One region of the Ensifer sp. GW821-FHT05G01 genome, then DNA from elsewhere that is predicted to be linked to it. Evidence: riboswitches for the same ligand, from Rfam matches in the RefSeq annotation. Region 1 holds a riboswitch; each other region holds the start of a gene.
The links. Region 1 has a riboswitch for cobalamin ahead of metE (5-methyltetrahydropteroyltriglutamate--homocysteine S-methyltransferase). Riboswitches for the same ligand answer to the same signal wherever they lie in the genome.
Positions count from the first base shown of each region.

Region 2: linked by a shared signal. The riboswitch ahead of AC07UR_RS10870 (DUF1636 family protein) and the one ahead of metE (5-methyltetrahydropteroyltriglutamate--homocysteine S-methyltransferase) in region 1 are both predicted to bind cobalamin.
Region 3: linked by a shared signal. The riboswitch ahead of bluB (5,6-dimethylbenzimidazole synthase) and the one ahead of metE (5-methyltetrahydropteroyltriglutamate--homocysteine S-methyltransferase) in region 1 are both predicted to bind cobalamin.

Region 1 covers NZ_JBWKSC010000002.1:298,448-304,448, forward strand. The annotation lists gene AC07UR_RS07195 (acyl-CoA thioesterase) at 1-21, opposite strand, end outside; gene metE (5-methyltetrahydropteroyltriglutamate--homocysteine S-methyltransferase) at 18-2,372, opposite strand; cobalamin riboswitch at 2,470-2,690, opposite strand; gene AC07UR_RS07205 (hypothetical protein) at 2,709-3,047, opposite strand; gene AC07UR_RS07210 (LysR substrate-binding domain-containing protein) at 3,160-4,065, shown strand; gene AC07UR_RS07215 (substrate-binding domain-containing protein) at 4,262-5,290, shown strand; gene AC07UR_RS07220 (sugar ABC transporter ATP-binding protein) at 5,357-6,001, shown strand, end outside.
Region 2 covers NZ_JBWKSC010000003.1:436,173-442,173, forward strand. The annotation lists gene AC07UR_RS10855 (FecCD family ABC transporter permease) at 1-820, opposite strand, end outside; gene AC07UR_RS10860 (ABC transporter substrate-binding protein) at 998-1,951, opposite strand; gene AC07UR_RS10865 (ABC transporter ATP-binding protein) at 1,948-2,754, opposite strand; gene AC07UR_RS10870 (DUF1636 family protein) at 2,792-3,205, opposite strand; cobalamin riboswitch at 3,314-3,529, opposite strand; gene AC07UR_RS10875 (hypothetical protein) at 3,777-3,968, shown strand; gene aspT (aspartate-alanine antiporter) at 4,292-5,998, shown strand.
Region 3 covers NZ_JBWKSC010000003.1:183,296-189,296, reverse strand. The annotation lists gene AC07UR_RS09625 (quinone oxidoreductase family protein) at 1-784, shown strand, start outside; gene AC07UR_RS09620 (LacI family DNA-binding transcriptional regulator) at 819-1,844, opposite strand; gene AC07UR_RS09615 (phytanoyl-CoA dioxygenase family protein) at 1,945-3,138, shown strand; gene AC07UR_RS09610 (SDR family oxidoreductase) at 3,228-4,049, shown strand; cobalamin riboswitch at 4,162-4,369, shown strand; gene bluB (5,6-dimethylbenzimidazole synthase) at 4,415-5,206, shown strand; gene AC07UR_RS09600 (DUF2865 domain-containing protein) at 5,115-6,001, opposite strand, start outside.

The DNA of each region.
Region 1 (6,001 bases):
GATGTTGCTGTCGCCCGTCATGCGCTTGCGGCCTCCCGCCGGCCGGCAGCAAAGGATTGCCGCAGCGCCTGCGCCGCCTCAACCATGTTGACGAGGGCCGGGCGCACTTCCTCCCACTGCCTCGTTTTCAGGCCGCAATCCGGGTTGACCCAGATCTGCGACGGCGTCAGCCCGTCAGTTGCCTTTTCGATCAGATGCACCATCTCGTCGACCGTGGGCACCCGCGGCGAGTGGATGTCGTAGACGCCCGGGCCGATCTCGTTCGGGTAAGACTGATCGGTAAAGGCGCCGAGCAGTTCCATCTTCGAGCGCGAGGTTTCGATGGAGATGACGTCGGCATCCATCGCCGCGATTGCCGCCATGATGTCGTTGAACTCCGAGTAGCACATGTGGGTGTGGATCTGGGTTTCATCACCGACACAGGAGGCGCTGATGCGGAAGCATTCGACCGCCCAGTCGAGATAGGCCTTTCGATCGGCCTGTCTCAGTGGAAGGCCCTCGCGCAGCGCCGGTTCGTCGATCTGGATCACGGCGATACCGGCCGCTTCCAGGTCCGTCACCTCATCGCGCAGCGCCAGCGCGATCTGCCGGCACACGATCGACCGGGGCAGGTCGTCGCGCACGAACGACCATTGCAGCATCGTCACCGGTCCGGTGAGCATGCCCTTCATCGGCCTTGACGTCAGCGACTGCGCATAGGTTGCCCAATCCACCGTCATCGGGTTCGGCCGCGAGACATCGCCGAAGATGATCGGTGGGCGCACATAACGCGAACCGTAGCTCTGCACCCAGCCGCTCTGCGTGAAGGCATAGCCGGAAAGCTGTTCGCCGAAGTACTGCACCATGTCGTTACGCTCGAACTCGCCATGCACCAGCACCTCAATGCCGATTTCCTCCTGCCAGCGCACGGCCTTCTCCGTCTCCTGGCGCAGGTAAGCAAGGTAGTCGACATAGCTGAGTTCGCCCTTGGCATGCAGCGATCGCGCCTGGCGCACCTCCGGCGTCTGCGGGAAGGAGCCGATGGTCGTTGTCGGGAAGAGCGGCAGGGCCAGCCTGTCTTCCTGCAGCCGACGGCGCGTCGCAAAGCCCGACTGGCGACGGCTGTCGGCTGCCGTCAGGTTCTTCAGGCGTCCGGCGACCAGCGGGTCATGGACCTTCAGCGAGGTGAGCCGCGCTTCGGCGGCCGCGATCGATTTTGCAAAGACCTGTTCGGGATTGGCCAGGCCAGGCTCGAAGGCGCGGGCAAGCAGGCTGAGTTCGTCCAGTTTCTGCAGGGCGAAGGCAAGCCAGGAGACGAGCTCCGGATCGAGCGCCCGTTCGAGTTCGAGGTCGATAGGCACATGCAGCAGCGAGCACGACGGCGCAAGCTCGATGTGGTCGCGGCCATGCGCCTCGACCAGCGGCTGCAGCCGGCGGAAGAGACCGGCAAGATCCGTCCGCCACACATTGCGGCCATCGACGACCCCGAGCGACAGAACCAGCTGTGCTGGCGCCGTCTCGATGAGGGCGTCCAGCTGTTGCGGCGCCCGCACGAGATCGAGATGCAGCCCGGCGACCGGCAGCGAAAGCGCTATCGGCAGGTTGTCTCCGATCGCGCCGAAATAGGTCGCAAGCATGAGCTTCAGCTGCGGGACTTCCGAAGCGAATGTCCTGTAGGTCAGCGCAAGTGCCCGGCGTTCCCGCTCATTCAGATCGAGTACCAGGCAGGGTTCGTCGATCTGCACCCATTCGACGTCGGCGTTGGCAAGTTCGCTGAGAAGTTTCACATAGACGGGCAACAGCCGTTCGATCAGCTCGATCGGCTCGAACCCGCCGGCAAGCGCCTTGCCGAGCTTCAGGAAGGTCACGGGGCCGAGCACGACAGGACGGGTGACATGTCCGAGCGCCTTGGCTTCGAGGAAGGCGTCAAGCGGCGTGTTGCGCGTCAACTCGAAGCGCTGGTCCTTCGTAAACTCGGGGACCATGTAGTGGTAATTGGTGTCGAACCACTTGGTCATCTCCTGCGCCTGCTTGCCGCTATCGGCCCCGCCATGGGTGCAGCCGGAAGCGCAGGCCGATGTCGTCGAGCCACGTGCCATGGCGAAGTAAGTGTCGAGATCGACCGGGCCGCCTTTCCAGCCATAGGCAGGCGGCACCGCGCCAACGAGCACGGATGTGTCGAGAACCTGGTCGTAAAGCGAGAAGTCGTTCGATGGAATGATCTGGATTCCCCGCGCCTTTTGCGCGGCCCAGTTTTCCGCCCGAAGCCGCGCTGCGACGTCAAGCAGATCCTGCCTGTCGATCTTTCCGGCCCAGTAGCGCTCCAGCGCGAACTTCAGTTCACGGTGGCTGCCGATACGTGGAAAGCCGAGATTGGCTGTCTTGATGGTCATTTCCTTACCCCGAGGTTGTGGGCAAGGCTTTGAACGCGACGCATCCACGACCGAGGCGGGCTCGTTCGTCAAGGCGGCACATCGGACACCCCGCCCGTGGACGTTATCGATCGCGGCAGGTCTCCTGGCTTGCGGGTCAACACGAACCGTCCCGTCTTCCCGAGGCGTCTCACCCCAGTGACATCATTGGACGGCCGCTCGCCGCTTACAGTTGCGGGGGCAGCTCCGGCATGGGCACCTCGCGGCGCCGCACCGAATTCCCTCTTAGCTCCGGCCCGCCGTGAGGCGAGCCGCAGAACCACGATTGCCCGACAATGCCCTGTGAAGGTGGATAGGTCAATCGCATAAAGAAATGTTTATGTCTTTATTTCCAAGATTCGATGGGCAGGGGAATTTTGCGGCAACGGCGCGCGGCACCGCATCACGACAGGCTGTCTGCAGGGGAACCACGCCGTCATCGGTTACCGGCGGCGAAGGCGCGTTGCCGGGATCTGCTACGGGCTGCCACGGTACGGCAATCTCGCCCGCACGCGCGCGAATGCTGTCATTGTCGCGCGTCAGGCCGATGTCTCGGAGCTGGAATTCGCTGAATGTATCGACTGTCGCCGTGATGTCGGCGGCTCTCCTGGCAAAACTCCAGACATGGCGGATGATCGATCGCAGTGCGCTCGGCATTGCTAACCCCTTCAATTCTGCGGTGATGTGTTCGCGAGAAAATTGAGGATTTTCACGGTTTCGCGCAAAGCGGTTTCTCGCATGCTGCCATAAAGAATGCTTATCTCAACGCATGAGCAAGATTCCCCCCATGAGCGCGGTGCGCGCCTTCGAGGCCGCGGCCCGGCACCTGAGTTTCACTCGGGCTGCAGAGGAGCTCGGCATGACGCAAGCGGCCGTCAGCTATCAGATCCGGTTGCTGGAGGACCGCACCGGCACGGCCCTGTTTGTCCGCCTCCCGCGGGAAGTGCGGTTGACGGCTGCCGGCAGACAGCTCGCGCCGAAGGTGACGGAAGCCATCGATCTCCTGGGTTCTGCCTTTTCCGAAATTGCCGACAAGACCGAACACCACCTGCACATTTCGGTGCTTCCGACCGTGGTATCGAGTTGGCTCGGCTCGAGGCTCGCCTCGTTCCAGGCGGCGCATCCGAACATCAGCATTCGCGTGCACATGTCGACCGAGCTGATCGACTTCAAGCGCGACGCGATCGATCTGGTGGTGCGCAGCGGCAACGGCGACTGGCCGGGCCATGACGTGTTTCCGCTTTTCCCGATCGAGTACATGCCGGTCTGCACGCCGACCTTCCTAGAAAAACACCAGCTCAAGTACCCCGCAGACGTTCTCAAGGTGCGACGCTTCGGCAACGCCAGCTGGTGGCGGCGCTGGATGGTCGAGACAGGCGTCGAGCCGCCGGCCAGCAACGGCACGGAGCTGATCTTCGATGTCCAGGCCATGGACGTGGCGACCACATTGCTCGACCACGGCATCGCCATGGCCGTCTCGACCTTCTTGATCGAAGAGCTTCGCAGCGGAAGACTCATCCGGCCGTTCAACCATGTTGTCAGGGACGGTCGCGCCTATTGGCTCGTCTATCCTCAAAGCCATCGACGGCAGAAGAAGATCCAGGCATTTCGCGAGTGGATCATCGCCGAGGCCGCCGCCTCGAACGCGCAGCTGGCAGCGGCGATGGGCGAGTGAGGCCGTCCCACGGCAGCAAAATACCCGCAACCATGAATTATTATTCATGGCATGAATTATATTGACACGAGCCTTGGGCGCGGTTTTAATCGCGACAGTCGGAAGTCGAGGAGGAGTTCCGGCAAACTCACACATCAGCGGTCATTTCTGACGGCACCATTGGTTTTGGGAGGGGCTTCGGCCTCGAGGAGGACGCGTGCGCACTTTTTTGAGCACGACCGCACTGGCGGTCATTGCAACGACGTTTCTGGCTGGCGCTGCCAGCGCGGAGACGGCCAACCCGTTTCGCTGCGAACCCGGCGAAAAATATGTCATGAACGTCATGGTATCGGGCGTCGAATACTGGTTCCCGGTCTATGAAATGTTCAAGCAGGCCGGCCAGCAGTTCGGCTGCGAGACCGAATATACCGGTACCCCGGAGTATGACGTCAACAAGCAGATCGCCACCTTCGATCAGGCGCTGGCACAGAACCCGGCCGGTATCCTCGTTCACCCGATGAACTCGGATCCGTTCATCGAGCCGATCAACCGCGCCATCGACCAGGGCACGGCGGTCGTCACGTTTGCCGCCGACTCGCCGCTCTCCAAGCGCATCTCGTTCATCACCTCGGACAACACCCGCGAAGGCGTCTATGCCGCCGACGCGATCGCCGAGAAGATGGGCGGCAAGGGCGAATACGCGGTTCTGGAAAACCCCGGCCAGGACAACCACGACAAGCGCATCACGGCCTTTGTCGGCCGCATGGCTGAAAAGTGGCCCGACATGAAACTGGTCGGCCGCGCCGCTTCCAACCAGGATCCGAACAAGGCCTATCAGGGCCTGATGAGCCTGATCCAGGCCAACCCGAACCTCGGCGCGGTCTTCATGCCGGAAGCCAACTCGGCGATCGGTGCAGCGCAGGCCAGCAAGGAAAGCGGCGGCAAGGTTCTCGTCATGTGCGCCGACGTCAACGCCAACATCCTCGACATGATCAAGGCCGGCGAAGTCTTCGGTTCGATCAACCCGAACCAGGGCATGCAGGGTTACATGGGCTTCATGCTGCTGTGGCTCGCCAAGCATCCCGAGCTCATCGATCCGATGAACGACGCCAAGCGTTCCGGCTTCAACCCGATGAGCATTCCCTTCGTCGACAATGGTCTGTCGATCGTCACCGCCGCCAATGCGGACGACTTCTACTGGGACAAGTACCTGAAGCGCCGCGGCACCAAGGGTATTGACGAGTAAGGGTCTTTGACATGGCTATCCGGATGTCCGGATAGCCCCGTCGAACGCATAAGAGTGGAGATGGCGATGATATCGCAGCCGGTCCTTCAGGTCCGCAATGTCACCAAGCACTTCGGGGCTGTGAAGGCGCTGACCAATGTGGATTTCAACCTTGAGAAGGGCGAGATCCACGCGCTTTGCGGCGAGAACGGCGCCGGAAAATCTACCCTCATGAACATCATCGCCGGCGTGCTGCAGCCGAACGAGGGCGAAATCCTCGTCGACGGCACGCCGACGAAGATTGCCTCGCCGGCCGCAGCCCAAACGCTCGGCATCGGCCTCGTCCACCAGGAAATCGCGCTCTGCCCGGATGCGACGGTGGCGGAAAACATGTTCATGGCGGCAACCAACCGGCGGCGATCGCCGTTGATGAACTACGCCTCGCTTGCCCGCGATGCGCAAAAGGTGATGAACCGGCTGGCGCCGATCGACGTGCGCCGCAAAGTCGCCGACCTCTCCATTTCCAGCCAGCAGCTGGTCGAGATCGCCAAGGCGCTGACGCTCGACTGCCGGGTGCTGATCCTCGACGAGCCGACGGCGGCGCTGACCGAGGCCGAGGCGCAGGCGCTGTTCGGCATCATCCGCGACCTCAAGGCCGCAGGCATTTCCATCATCTATATCAGCCATCGTATGGCCGAGATCTTCAGGCTGTGCGACCGCGTCACCGTCTTT
Region 2 (6,001 bases), on a different contig from region 1:
GAACGAAATGCGGCACCATCAGGCCGACGAAGCCGATCGCACCGGAGAACGCGACCATGACACCGGTCAGGAGCGCCGTGACGACAAAGAGGACAAGGCGGAACCGGCGAACGGGAATGCCGAGCGTCGTTGCCGTCTCGTCACCCATGGCAAGCGCGTTGATCTCGCGCGCACGAAGCACGAGATAGCCGAGGCAGGCCGCCAGCACCACGGCGGGATAGACGAGATGCGGCCATTGCGCCAGACCAAGGCCGCCGAGCATCCAGAAGATCACGGTGTGCACCGCCCGGGGGTCGCCGAGGAAAATCATCAGGTTGCCGATCGACGTCAAGGTGAAGGCGACGGCAACGCCTGACAGCACCAGCCTGTCGGCGTTGGTGCCGAGCACCCGCGTCACCAGCGCCACAAGTGCTGTCGCGACCAGAGCGCCGGCAAAGGCAAACAGCGGCACCGTGGCGAGGCCGAGGATGAGGCCTGTGTGGAGAAGCGCGATGATCGCGCCGAGCGCGCCGCCGGAGGACACGCCAAGCAGGTGCGGATCGGCGAGCGGATTGCGGGTGACGGGCTGAAGCACGGCGCCCGTCAGCGCCAGCCCCGCCCCCACCAGCCCGGCAAGCACGACACGCGGCAGGCGCACGTCCCAGACGATGCTCTCGCGGCCGGCCGACCAGGCGACCTCGACGCTGCCAGGCGAAAGCTTCGAGGCGATGATCGACCAGACGGTCGAAACCGGGATCGGTGCAGAGCCCAAGGAGACGGCAGCGGTGATCGTCAGGCACAAGAGCAGCAGTGCCACGAGAAAGGCGGTCGTGATCTTCACTGTCCGTCCCAGGTTCAAGATTGCAGAGGAGAGGACGAAAGCGGGCGACAAGGCACGCTTACGCCAGAGGGCGGCGCATCGGGCATGACGCGCCGGCAATGCAATAACACGCTAAACGTGCTGCATGATTTGCCCTGTATCGACGCCGGTTTCAGGGATCATGCAGACGACGGCGCATTACATCGCCTGCCCGTGAAATGCCTTTGCCAGGCGGGCGATGGCATCGATGTTGCGCGGGCCCGGCGTCGCCTCGACATAATCGAGCACCACGAAGCGGTCGTTCTTGACGGCATCGATGTTCTTGAAGGCCGGGTTGCTCTTCATGAAGGCGATCTTCTGCTCGGCGGTGACCTCGCCATAGTTGACGATCACCACCACCTCCGGGTTCTTGTCGATCACCGGCTCCCAGGAAATCTCCGTCCAGCTCTTCTCGACGTCGTCCATGACGTTGACGCCGCCGGCCGCCTCGATCATCGCCGTCGGTATCCCGAACCGCCCAGACGTGAACGGCTTCTCCTCGCCGGAATCATAGACGAAGACGCGCGTCGGGCGCTCGATCGCCCCCACTCCCGCAGTGATCTTGTCGAGGTCGCGGCGGTAGCCGTCGACGAGCGCCTTGGCCTGGTCCTCGACGCCGAAAATCAGGCCGAGATTGAGCAGATCGACGAACATGTCGTCCATCGTCGGCTTGCCCTTGGCCATGATGTGGATGCAGGATTCGGTCAGCTCGTAGACGTTGACCTTGAAGGGCGCCAGCGTTTCCGGCGTCACCTCGCCGCCCACCTTCATGCCGTAGTTCCAGCCGGCAAAGTAGAAATCAGCGTCGGCATTGAGCAGCACTTCCTTGGTCGGATATTTTTCCGAAAGCTCCGGCAGCGCCTGGACACCTTCGCGCAGCTTTTCATCCAGCGTCTTCCAGCCGGAGACGCCGGTATAGCCGACCATGCGGTCCTGCAGCTTCAAGGCCAGCATCATCTCGGTGAGGTTGACGTCGTTGGAGACGGCACGCTTTGGCGCCGCATCGAAGGTCACGTCGCGATTGCAGCTCTTGACGGTGACGGGATAGGCGAGCGCCGGCGTCGCGGCGAGCGCGAGGAGCAGAAGCGCCGAACCGGCGAACAATGTCTTCATGAAATCAATTCCTGTCGAGCGAGTGAAAAGGAAAATCGGGCGCCGTTGGAGACGGCATTACTGTGGGCGGTGGCGGTAACGCCAAAGGCGTCGGAAAGCGCCTGCGGGTTGAGCACCTCTTCGGGCGGCCCGAAGGCCGTCATGCGGCCTTCCGTCAGGATCGCCACGTCGGTGGCAAATTCGGCGGCCAGGTTGATGTCGTGCAGCGTGGTAACGATGGTCAGCTGCAGCGTCTGCAACAGGTCGAGGATTTCGAGCTGATGGCGGATATCGAGATGGTTGGTCGGCTCATCAAGGATGATGATGCGCGGCTGCTGGGCCAGCGCCCGGGCAATCAGCACCCGCTGTTTCTCGCCACCCGAAAGTGTCGAGAATTGCCGTCCGGCCAGGTGGGCAAGGTCGAGATGCTCGAGCGCATGCGCCACCGTCTCGCGATCCCTGGCCGTCCAGCCGCTCATGCCTTCGCGCCTGGGGATGCGGCCCATCATCACCACGTCGCGCACGCTGAAGGGGAAATCGCTCGGCATTTCCTGCAAGACGACGGCAATGATCCGCGCCGCCTCCCGTGCCGTCATCGACCAGAGGTCGACGCCATCGACTTCGATCGTGCCCGCCGTCGGCTGGGCGGAACGATAGAGGCAGCGCAGCAGCGAAGTCTTGCCGGCACCGTTCGGGCCGAGAATGGCAAGCCGGCTGCCGGGCGCAATGGCAAAGTCGACCTCGCGAACAAGCCGCAGGTCCGGGCGTGGGCCCCAATCGAGCGCGCGGACACGAAGGCCGGCCCCTGTCGCGGTGCAGCTCATCGTCTCGTCCCTCCCCATGTACGCATTCGACAGGCGTTCATTGGAAATGCCCGCCGATATCTTCGGAGATGAGCAGCGCTGCCGGTATGCGCGCCAGCGTCTTGGCGCTCAGCCCGCGCGGCCGTTCGGCCGCCCGCGTCATGCCATCGTTGCGCCCGGCATAGGTGGTGGCGAAGGTAACCAGATCGTCGATATCCTCATCGGGCGAGATATCGCCGAAGAGATAGGTCGCCTTGCCCGTCGCCTGGAAGGCGATGGTGCAAGGCCGGGTGCAGGCGGCCATGCAGACCGTTCCGGCAATCGAAAAATCCCGGTCGAGCGGCGCGCCGAGGGCGGCAATGCTGCGGTTCAGCCGCTGGATCAGATCCGCGCCCGGGCGGCAGGGGCCGCCGGTGAACCGGCAATCGGTGCAGACCGTTATCTTGTGCTGTCGGGATGCCGGCTTGGCCATATTTCTTCTCCGCCGGATCGGGCCGGAGAGAATATGGCAAAGCGATGTGATGACGGGTGACCGCCGCGCAAAAACCAGTTCTTGTCCATCGGAACACCCCGTCCGTTGTGGTTGATCGGTTCGATGGCAGGTCTCCTGGCTCGCGGGTCTTCGCGCATCCACGTCTTCCCGGCTGAACGCCAGTGACAGGGTGTGAATGCGCTTTCCGCTCACAGTTGCGGGGGCAGCCACGGTTTCGGCCCCATTTGGGTCGTCCGCTCCGTGTTCCCTTTTCAGCCGCTTACGCATTGTCGCGCTCGCAGCACCATCACCCCCTTCGTCGCACACTTCGACGGAGGTGACAACCGGCGGGACGGATCGGCCTCGGCCTATCAACATGCGGCATATTCTCATGCGCCTTAGTTATGTAATATCATTACAGTAAGCAAGCCGAAATATCCGTCCTCCGTTATTATGCATCAGGGTCGGCGACGCCACGACTGACCGTGCACCAACGCTCGACCGCGATGATCAGCAACGTCGTTGGCAACGACCCGTGCCCGATATCCCATCAATGCTGAGATGCGCGCCTTTGGCGGACACTCTGCATAAGCGCAATGAGGGAAACGATGCGTCGGCTGTTTCAACCATCCTTGGAGGAACCGCCTTCGGCGCATTCCATGGCTGGCAACGGCACGGAGTGGTGGGCGCGATTGCGCTCGGCTTCGTCGCCGGAGCCGTCCTCGCCAGTTCACCGAGGTTGCTTATCGAACTGCTGACCTGAACGATCGCCGACGGCATCGGCACCCCATCCCCTGCCATGCCTCGTCGCACGAGCCATCGCGCCGCCCCTGGGCGCAGTCGTCACCGACGGAACGGCCAACCGGTAACGTCGTCCGTTACTGTTACGTACTTGCAGACTGGCACAATCGGTGATGTGCTTTCAAAGAACTGATCGCGCCTTCCAGCGGCGTGCAACGACTTGCGCCGGGTTCGCCCGCGTTCCGGGCGGCGGCGCTCCGAACTTCATATCTCGAAGTCTTATGCGACGTAACATCCAGCCTGTCCGCGTAACTCCCGAATACGACGAGTTTTTTGAAGGGGATGATGGTGAATCCAATAGACTTTTTCGTAGACACGCTGCGTACATATCCACCGGTCGCCGTCTTTCTTGCCCTCGGCATCGGCTTCGTGATCGGCCCGATCAAGATCGCAGGCTTCAACCTTGGAAACGTTACCGCCACCCTTCTGGCCGGCGTCGTCATCGGACAGCTGGGCATCCAGGTTTCCGGCGACCTGAAATCGACCTTGTTCCTTATTTTCCTGTTTGCCGTCGGCTACGGCGTCGGCCCGCAGTTCGTTCGCGGCCTGAGCACGGACGGACCCAAACAGATCCTCTTTGCCCTCTCGGTCCTCGTGCTGTGCCTGATCGTGCCCTATCTGTGCGCGCTGATCGCCGGCCTGCCGCTTGGCTATGGCGCGGGCATGTATGCCGGTTCGCAGACAATCTCCGCGGCCATCGGCGTTGCCAGCGACCAGATCAACGCCATGGGCATGAGCCCGGAACAGGCCAAGACCTACACCGACCAGATCCCGATTGCCTATGCGGTCACCTATATCTGGGGCACCATCGGCTCGGCGATCATCCTGGCGCAACTCGGCCCCAAACTTCTCGGCATCGATCTTCCCGCCGCCTGCAGGGAGTATGAGGCCAAGCTTGGTGGCGGCACCGTGAGCAGCGAACCCGGGATCACCCGCGCCTATCACGATTTCGGCCTCAGGGCCTATCGCGTCGACGAGGCGAGCGGCCTGACGGGAACGCCGGTCAGGAATCTGCTTCCCGGCATCCGCGTCTTCGTCGAGCGGCTGCGGCGCGGCGGCCAGATCATCGAGGCCGATGGCAACACCGTGCTGCAGCCTGGCGATGTCGTCGCCTTTTCCGGCAGACGCGCCGCCCTTGTGGAACACCTCGACGCCAAGCTGCTGGAGGTTGAGGACAAGGAACTGCTGAACGCCGAAGCCGAGGTCCTCGACGTCTACGTCACCAACAAGGCGCTTGCCGGCCGGACACTCGCCGACGTCAGCACCGAGGATTGGGCCCGCGGCGTCTATGCACGCAAGATCGTGCGCTCGCTGGTCGAAATCCCGGTCCTGCCCGGCACGACGGTCGAACGCGGCGATATCGTCACCATCGGCGGCGCCAAGAGACATGTCGAGGCAGCGATCAAGGCGCTCGGCTTTGCCGACCGTCCGGTCGAAACGACCGATATTGCCTTTCTCGGCTGGGGGCTGTTCTTCGGAGCCATGGTCGGCGCGCTGACGCTCACGATCGGCGGCATACCGATCGGCTTGTCCACCTCGGGCGGCGCGCTTCTCGCCGGCCTCGTCCTCGGCTGGCTTCGCTCCACCTATCCTGCCTTCGGCACCATCCCGGCTCCGGCACTCTGGCTGATGAACACGCTGGGCCTGAACATCTTCATTGCCGTCGTCGGCATCGGCGCCGGCCCCGGCTTCGTCGCCGGACTGCAGGAAGTCGGCATTTCGCTGCTGCTCTGGGGCATCGTGTCGACATCGGTCCCGATGATCGCCTCGGTGCTGATCGGACACTACGTGTTCCGCTTTCACCCCGCGATCCTGTTTGGCGCCTGCGCCGGCGTGCGCACCACCACGGCGGCGCTCGGCATGATCCAGGAAGCGGCCAAGAGCAAGGTTCCGGCCCTTGGCTACGGCATGCCCTATGCCATCGGCAACACACTGCTGACCATATTCGGCCTCGTCATCGTCATCATGCTGGCGCCATCAGGCGGGCCGTGAGTT
Region 3 (6,001 bases), on a different contig from region 1:
CGGCTACGAAGGGGCAGGCGAGGTGATCGCCATCGGTGAAGGCGTCGAAGGCGTCGCTGTCGGTGACCGAATCGGGTTTGCGGACGTGCCGTTTGCCAATGCAACGCGGGTGACCGTGCCGCTGGAGCGGGCCATCCCGCTTCCTGACGATATCGGCTTTGAGGCCGCTGCTGCCCTTCTGCTGCAGGGGCTGACGGCGCAGTATCTGGTCGAGGACAGCTATAGCGTCCGGGCCGGCGATACCGTTCTGGTGCAGGCCGCCGGCGGCGGTGTCGGGCAGTTGCTGATCCGGCTTGCCATCGCGCGCGGTGCCAGTGTCATTGGCATGGCCTCGACGCTGGAGAAGCAGGCGCTCGCCAAGGCCGCGGGTGCTGCCTATGCGCTCGGCTATGACGAGGGCTGGCCGGACAAGGTGCGCGCCTTGAGTGACGGCGGCGTCAATGTCGCCTATGATTCAGTCGGCATAACCCTTCTCGACAGTCTCTCGGCGGTGCGCTCGCGCGGAACGCTTGTGACGTTCGGCATGGCCGGTGGGCCGGCACCCCTGGTCGATCCGCGCTATCTCATGGAGCATTCCAAAACCGTCGTCGGTGGTGATCTCTGGAATTTTCTGACCGATCGACAGCAGCGGCTGAGCCGGGCCGGGCGGCTGTTCCAGTCGTTCAGGGACGGCGTCATCGAACGACCGCGCATCGAGACCTTCGCACTATCGGACGGGGCCGCGGCCCATGCTCGGCTCGAGGACCGGCGGTTCTCGGGAAAGATCGTGCTTTTACCCGAATGACGGACCGGCCCCGCTTCATTGCGGGCCGCTCCGCTCAGGCGACGGGCACGTTGTAGGGCGTAATCACCTCCACGGCCGACAGCCGGGCCCCGGCCGGCTTCTGACCGTTGCCGCTTCTCCCGGCGAGAATGGCGCGGAAGGCCATGCGGGCGTCGCTGCGCAGGTCATGGTGCAGGACGAAATGGATCCGGCGTTCGCGCAGCAGCGCCAGATTGTCTTGGTCGAGGTCATGGGCGATGAACAACGTGCAATCGCGACCGACGCGCTCGAACGCCGCGAGCACAGCGCGGTTGCCGCCGCCAATGGAATAGGCCGCATTGATGTCGGCGTGTGCCGCAAGCGCCTTTGCCGCAAGCGCACCGGTCTCGGTGTCCTTGCCATGGCCTTCGCTGATCTCGACAATGCGGATTGCCGGATAGTGTTCACGCAGTACGCGGCGAAAGCCGATTTCGCGTTCCTCCTCGCCACGGAAACGACTGCTTGAAATTGTCACGAGCACGGTTGCGGAGCGTTCAGCGAAGCGTTCGCCGATGAGATAGGCCGCCGTTTCGCCGGCCGCACGGTTGTCTGCGCCGGCATAGGCGGTCCGCGCCGAATTCGGCAGGTCGGTGACAAGCGTAATCACCGGGATACCCGCCTGTTCCAGGCGGGCGACGGCGCCCGCGACTTCAGGCATATCAGGCGCTTTCAACACCACCCCATCGGTTCCGCGCAACCGAATGCGGTCGAGAAGCTGGGCGATGTCCTGCGGGCGCATCGTCTCGGCGAAGTGGAAGCGACAACGGAACGTCGTTGGCATGAAGGTCGGCGCTTCGGTTTCGAATGCCTCTCTGACCGTATCGGTAAAACGCTCCGGTGCCTCCATCACCACGTCGATCGTCCGCCTCTGGCCCTGGATCTCCAATCCGGATTGCTGCTTTTCCAGCTCGCGAATGGCGGCCTTCACGCGCGCTTCGGTCTGCTGGCGCACGCCGGGGCGCCCGTTCAGGACGCGATCGACGGTCGCGGTGCTGAGCCCGGCCTGAAAAGCAATATCCTTGACCAGAAACGGATGAGCCAACGGCGATCTCTCCTGATGGTTTTTTGATGGATTCCTGCTCTATATCACGATTGGACGGCGCCTATAGTCGGGGCATCGAATGTTTCTGAGGAGGAACGGGATGAAGACCGACAACAATGCGCGCCAGCGCCTCGAACGCGTGTGGCTGAGCGAAGATGGCTGCGACATCGAAGAATTTCGTGCCGAGGTGGAGCGCCAGACGAACCTTGCGGACTATCCGCATGCGCTCGCCTGCGAGAAGAACGTGCTGATCTATGACAGCGCCAGCCTGGTATCAGCCTGCGCGACGGCCGAGGGGCGCCGCGCGGCACTGGCCGAGATCTGCGAAGTGCTGGCGACCGGTCCAGGTGTTGCCGTGTTCAAGCACGCCTACGCCGACACAACCGTCATCGATGCCGCCAGCGGCATCTTCGATGCGATCATCGAGGAGCAGCACCGCACCAAGAGCGGCGGCGGCGACCATTTTGCCAAGCCCGGCGCCAACGACCGGATCTGGAACTCGCTCGAAAAGCACTGCCTGAAGAGCCCTGAAAATTTTGCTGCCTACTATGCCAATGCCATCATTGCACTTGTCAGCGAAGCCTGGCTTGGTCCGAACTATCAGATGACGGCGCAGGTCAATCGGGTCAATCCGGGTGGGGCGTCGCAGGCGGCGCATCGCGACTACCACCTCGGCTTCCAGAGCTCTGATGTCATCGAGCAATATCCGGCTCATGTGCACCGGCTGTCACCTGTCCTGACGCTGCAGGGGGCGGTTGCTCATTGCGACATGCCGCTTGAAAGCGGCCCAACGCTGTTCCTGCCCTATAGCCAGACCTATGTGCCCGGCTACCTCGCGCTGAAGCGGCCGGAGTTCCGCGCCTATTTCGACGAACATCACGTGCAGTTGCCGCTTGCAAAGGGCGATGTCGTTTTCTTCAATCCGGCGCTGTTCCATGCCGCCGGCAGCAACCGTTCGACCGATATCAAGCGCGTTGCCAATCTGCTGCAGGTTTCGTCGGCCTTCGGGCGAGCGATGGAGACCGTGGATCGCGTGAAGATGAGCGCGGCGCTCTATCCGGCGCTGACAGCTCTTATCGCATCCGGCGCCCTTTCGAAGGGTGAGGTCGCCAATGCGATTGCGTCCTGTGCCGAAGGTTATTCCTTCCCGACTAATCTCGATCGCGACCCGCCGCTCGGCGGCCTTGCGCCGAAAACACAGGCGCAGTTGATGCATGAGGCGCTTTCAGGAAGGTGGAGCGAGGCGGATTTCCGCAAAGCGCTTGAAGAGCAGGCACAGCGCAAGCTGAGCTGAACAGAAGATATCGCCATGACAGGTCCCCGGCGCTCGGCGGCGGGGGCCGTTCCTGTTTCGATGACACTTTCACTCCTGGGAGGAATTTCATGACCGAACAACACGGCCGTCTTGACGGCAAGGTCGCCATCGTCACCGGTGGGACGCAAGGGTTGGGGGCAACGATCGCCAGCCTGTTTGCGGAACGCGGGGCCGAAGGCATCGTCATCTGCGGGCGCAACACTGCCAAGGGAGAGGCGAAGGCTGAGGAGATCCGCAAGGCGAGCGGCGCGCAGGTGCTTTATGTCGAAGCGGATCTCGAAAAGGTCGAAGATGCCCGAAAGGTTGTCAACGCCTGCGACGCCACCTTCGGGCGGGTCGATGCGCTGGTCAACGCGGCAGCAATCACCGACCGCGGCACCATTCTCGATACAAGCCCCGAACTCTTCGACCGGATGTTCGCCATCAATGTGCGGGCGCCGTTCTTCCTGATCCAGGAGGCTGTCAAGGTTATGCGAAGGGAGGGCACTCAGGGCACGATCGTCAACATCGGTTCCATGTCGGCCATGGCCGGGCAGCCGTTCATCGCTGCCTATTGCTCGTCCAAGGGCGCGCTGGAGACGCTGACCAAGAACACGGCTTACGCGCTGTTGCGCAACCGTATTCGTGTCAACGGTCTCAATATCGGATGGATGGCCTCAGAGGGGGAAGATCGCATCCAGCGAGAGTTTCACGGTGCTGCAGCCGACTGGCTGGAAAAGGCGGCCGCCAGCCAGCCTTTCGGCCGGCTTGTCGATCCCAAGGAAGTCGCGCGCGCCTGCGCCTATCTGTCCTCGAACGAATCCGGCCTGATGACGGGGTCGGTCATCTGCTTCGACCAGTCGGTCTGGGGTGGCTATGACGGCTCGCCACATCCCGTCGCCCCGCTTTGATAGTGAGCCGCAAGGGCAGCGGTCGAAAGGTCTCCGATGTCGACCGCTGCCGAAAGGCTCGCACGGTGCCGGCGGGCACCCACCGAGTTGCTTGTCATTCCCGATTGGCTGTGCACTTATGGCGTCGTCAGGTGCCCGCGACGCGGGAGAATCGGGAATCCGGTGTCACTCCGGAACGTGCCCAACGCTGTGACGGGGACGGCTGCCCCAGGGATCTTGAGTTTTCTCAAAGTCTTGCCACTGGATCTTCATCGGATCTGGGAAGGCGGAGCGGCCGGGGGATCCGAAGTCAGAAGACCGGCCTGGCAAGATAGACCGAAACCCGCGCGGACGGCGGAAGGTTGTGCATTGTTGGGGATCGAACGATGCTGACTGACGCGAATGGCGGCCTTGCGGCCGCAGAAGCCTTTTCATTTGACGAGCGCGAAGCCGTCTACCGCGCCATCGAAACACGCCGGGACGTGCGGGATCAGTTCCTGCCCGACCCCTTGCCTGACGATCTGGTGATGCGCCTGCTCAATGCAGCGCACCGGGCGCCATCGGTGGGGTTCATGCAGCCATGGAATTTCGTCGTCGTGCGCCAGGCGGAAACCCGCGAGCGGGTCTGGCAGGCGTTTTCCCGCGCCAACGACGAAGCTGCGCTGATGTTCGATGGTGATCAGCGGGCGAAATACCGCTCGCTGAAACTGGAGGGTATCCGCAAGGCACCGCTCAGTATCTGCGTGACATGCGATCGCACACGCGGCGGCTCGGTCGTTCTCGGGCGCACCCACAATCCTGACATGGATGTCTATTCCACCGTCTGCGCCGTCCAGAATCTCTGGCTTGCCGCGCGCGCTGAAGGCGTCGGCGTCGGCTGGGTCAGCATCTTTCATGAGAACGAGATCAAGGCGATCCTCGGCATACCCGATCATGTCGTGATCGTCGCCTGGCTTTGCCTGGGCTTCGTCGACCACCTCTACCGTGAGCCGGAACTGGCGGTAAAAGGCTGGCGCCAGCGCCTGCCGCTGGAGGAACTGGTATTCGAGGAAGGTTGGGGAGCCTGCCGGAAGGCTGACGCCGCGATCAGTTGCTCTGAACGGGCTGGTAAGCCGGACCCGTGGGGTGGCGAAGGTCGATCGACGTTTCCTTCTGGGGCAGGAACGTCGGCCCGATGACCCGCACCTTGCTCTTGGCGGGATCGTAGGGGCGCTCTTCAGCGGGAACCGTCACCTTGGCAGAAGGGGCATCTGCCCCCTTATTGCCTTCGATGACGATGATCGAGGACCGACTATCGCTGGAATTGCCGCCGCCTGCCTTGGGCGCTGTTGCCACCGTCTTCGGGATCTGGCAGCCGCAGATGCCGGGCTTGCCGACGTCTCGCGTCCGGTAGGCAAAGGCGTTCGGCAATTCCCGATAGGGGCGTCCAGTCGAGGCGGAAACCATCTGGTCGCTCTCTTCGGTCGCAAGCTCGTGGAAGAAGAGCTCGGTTTCGGCACCCGGGCAGCGGGCGCGACAGGCCTGCTCGTCGCGAGCAAAGTCCGCCGGGCTCGCCTCGGACGAAATGGGGAAGAAGGCGCCGTCGCAGGTGCGCACGCACATGGTGCGAAGCGTGCCGGAATAGACGCCGCTTTCCGGAGGGTATCCGTCTGCGTCGCCATCGCGCAACAACGGCCCGTAGGATTCCTCCGGCGGCAGATCGCGCAGGATATTGCGATGCGTTTCCGGCGCGTCCGGGTCGGCGCTGGCAAATTCCTCGCGGTCGCCATAACAACCGTTGATCTCAAGTGCAGCCAGGATGCGCCGACGCGTGTCGTCGCCATCGCCCGATATCAGCTGCTGGCGTTCCGATTTGAGGATAGCGAGATTGTCTTCCATCTCGGCGATCAGGCTGTTGATATCAGCGCAGATATCCGGGTCGCCGCCATTGAACACGACGACGCTGCCTGTGCCGCAGCCGGCGCGGCGGCGAT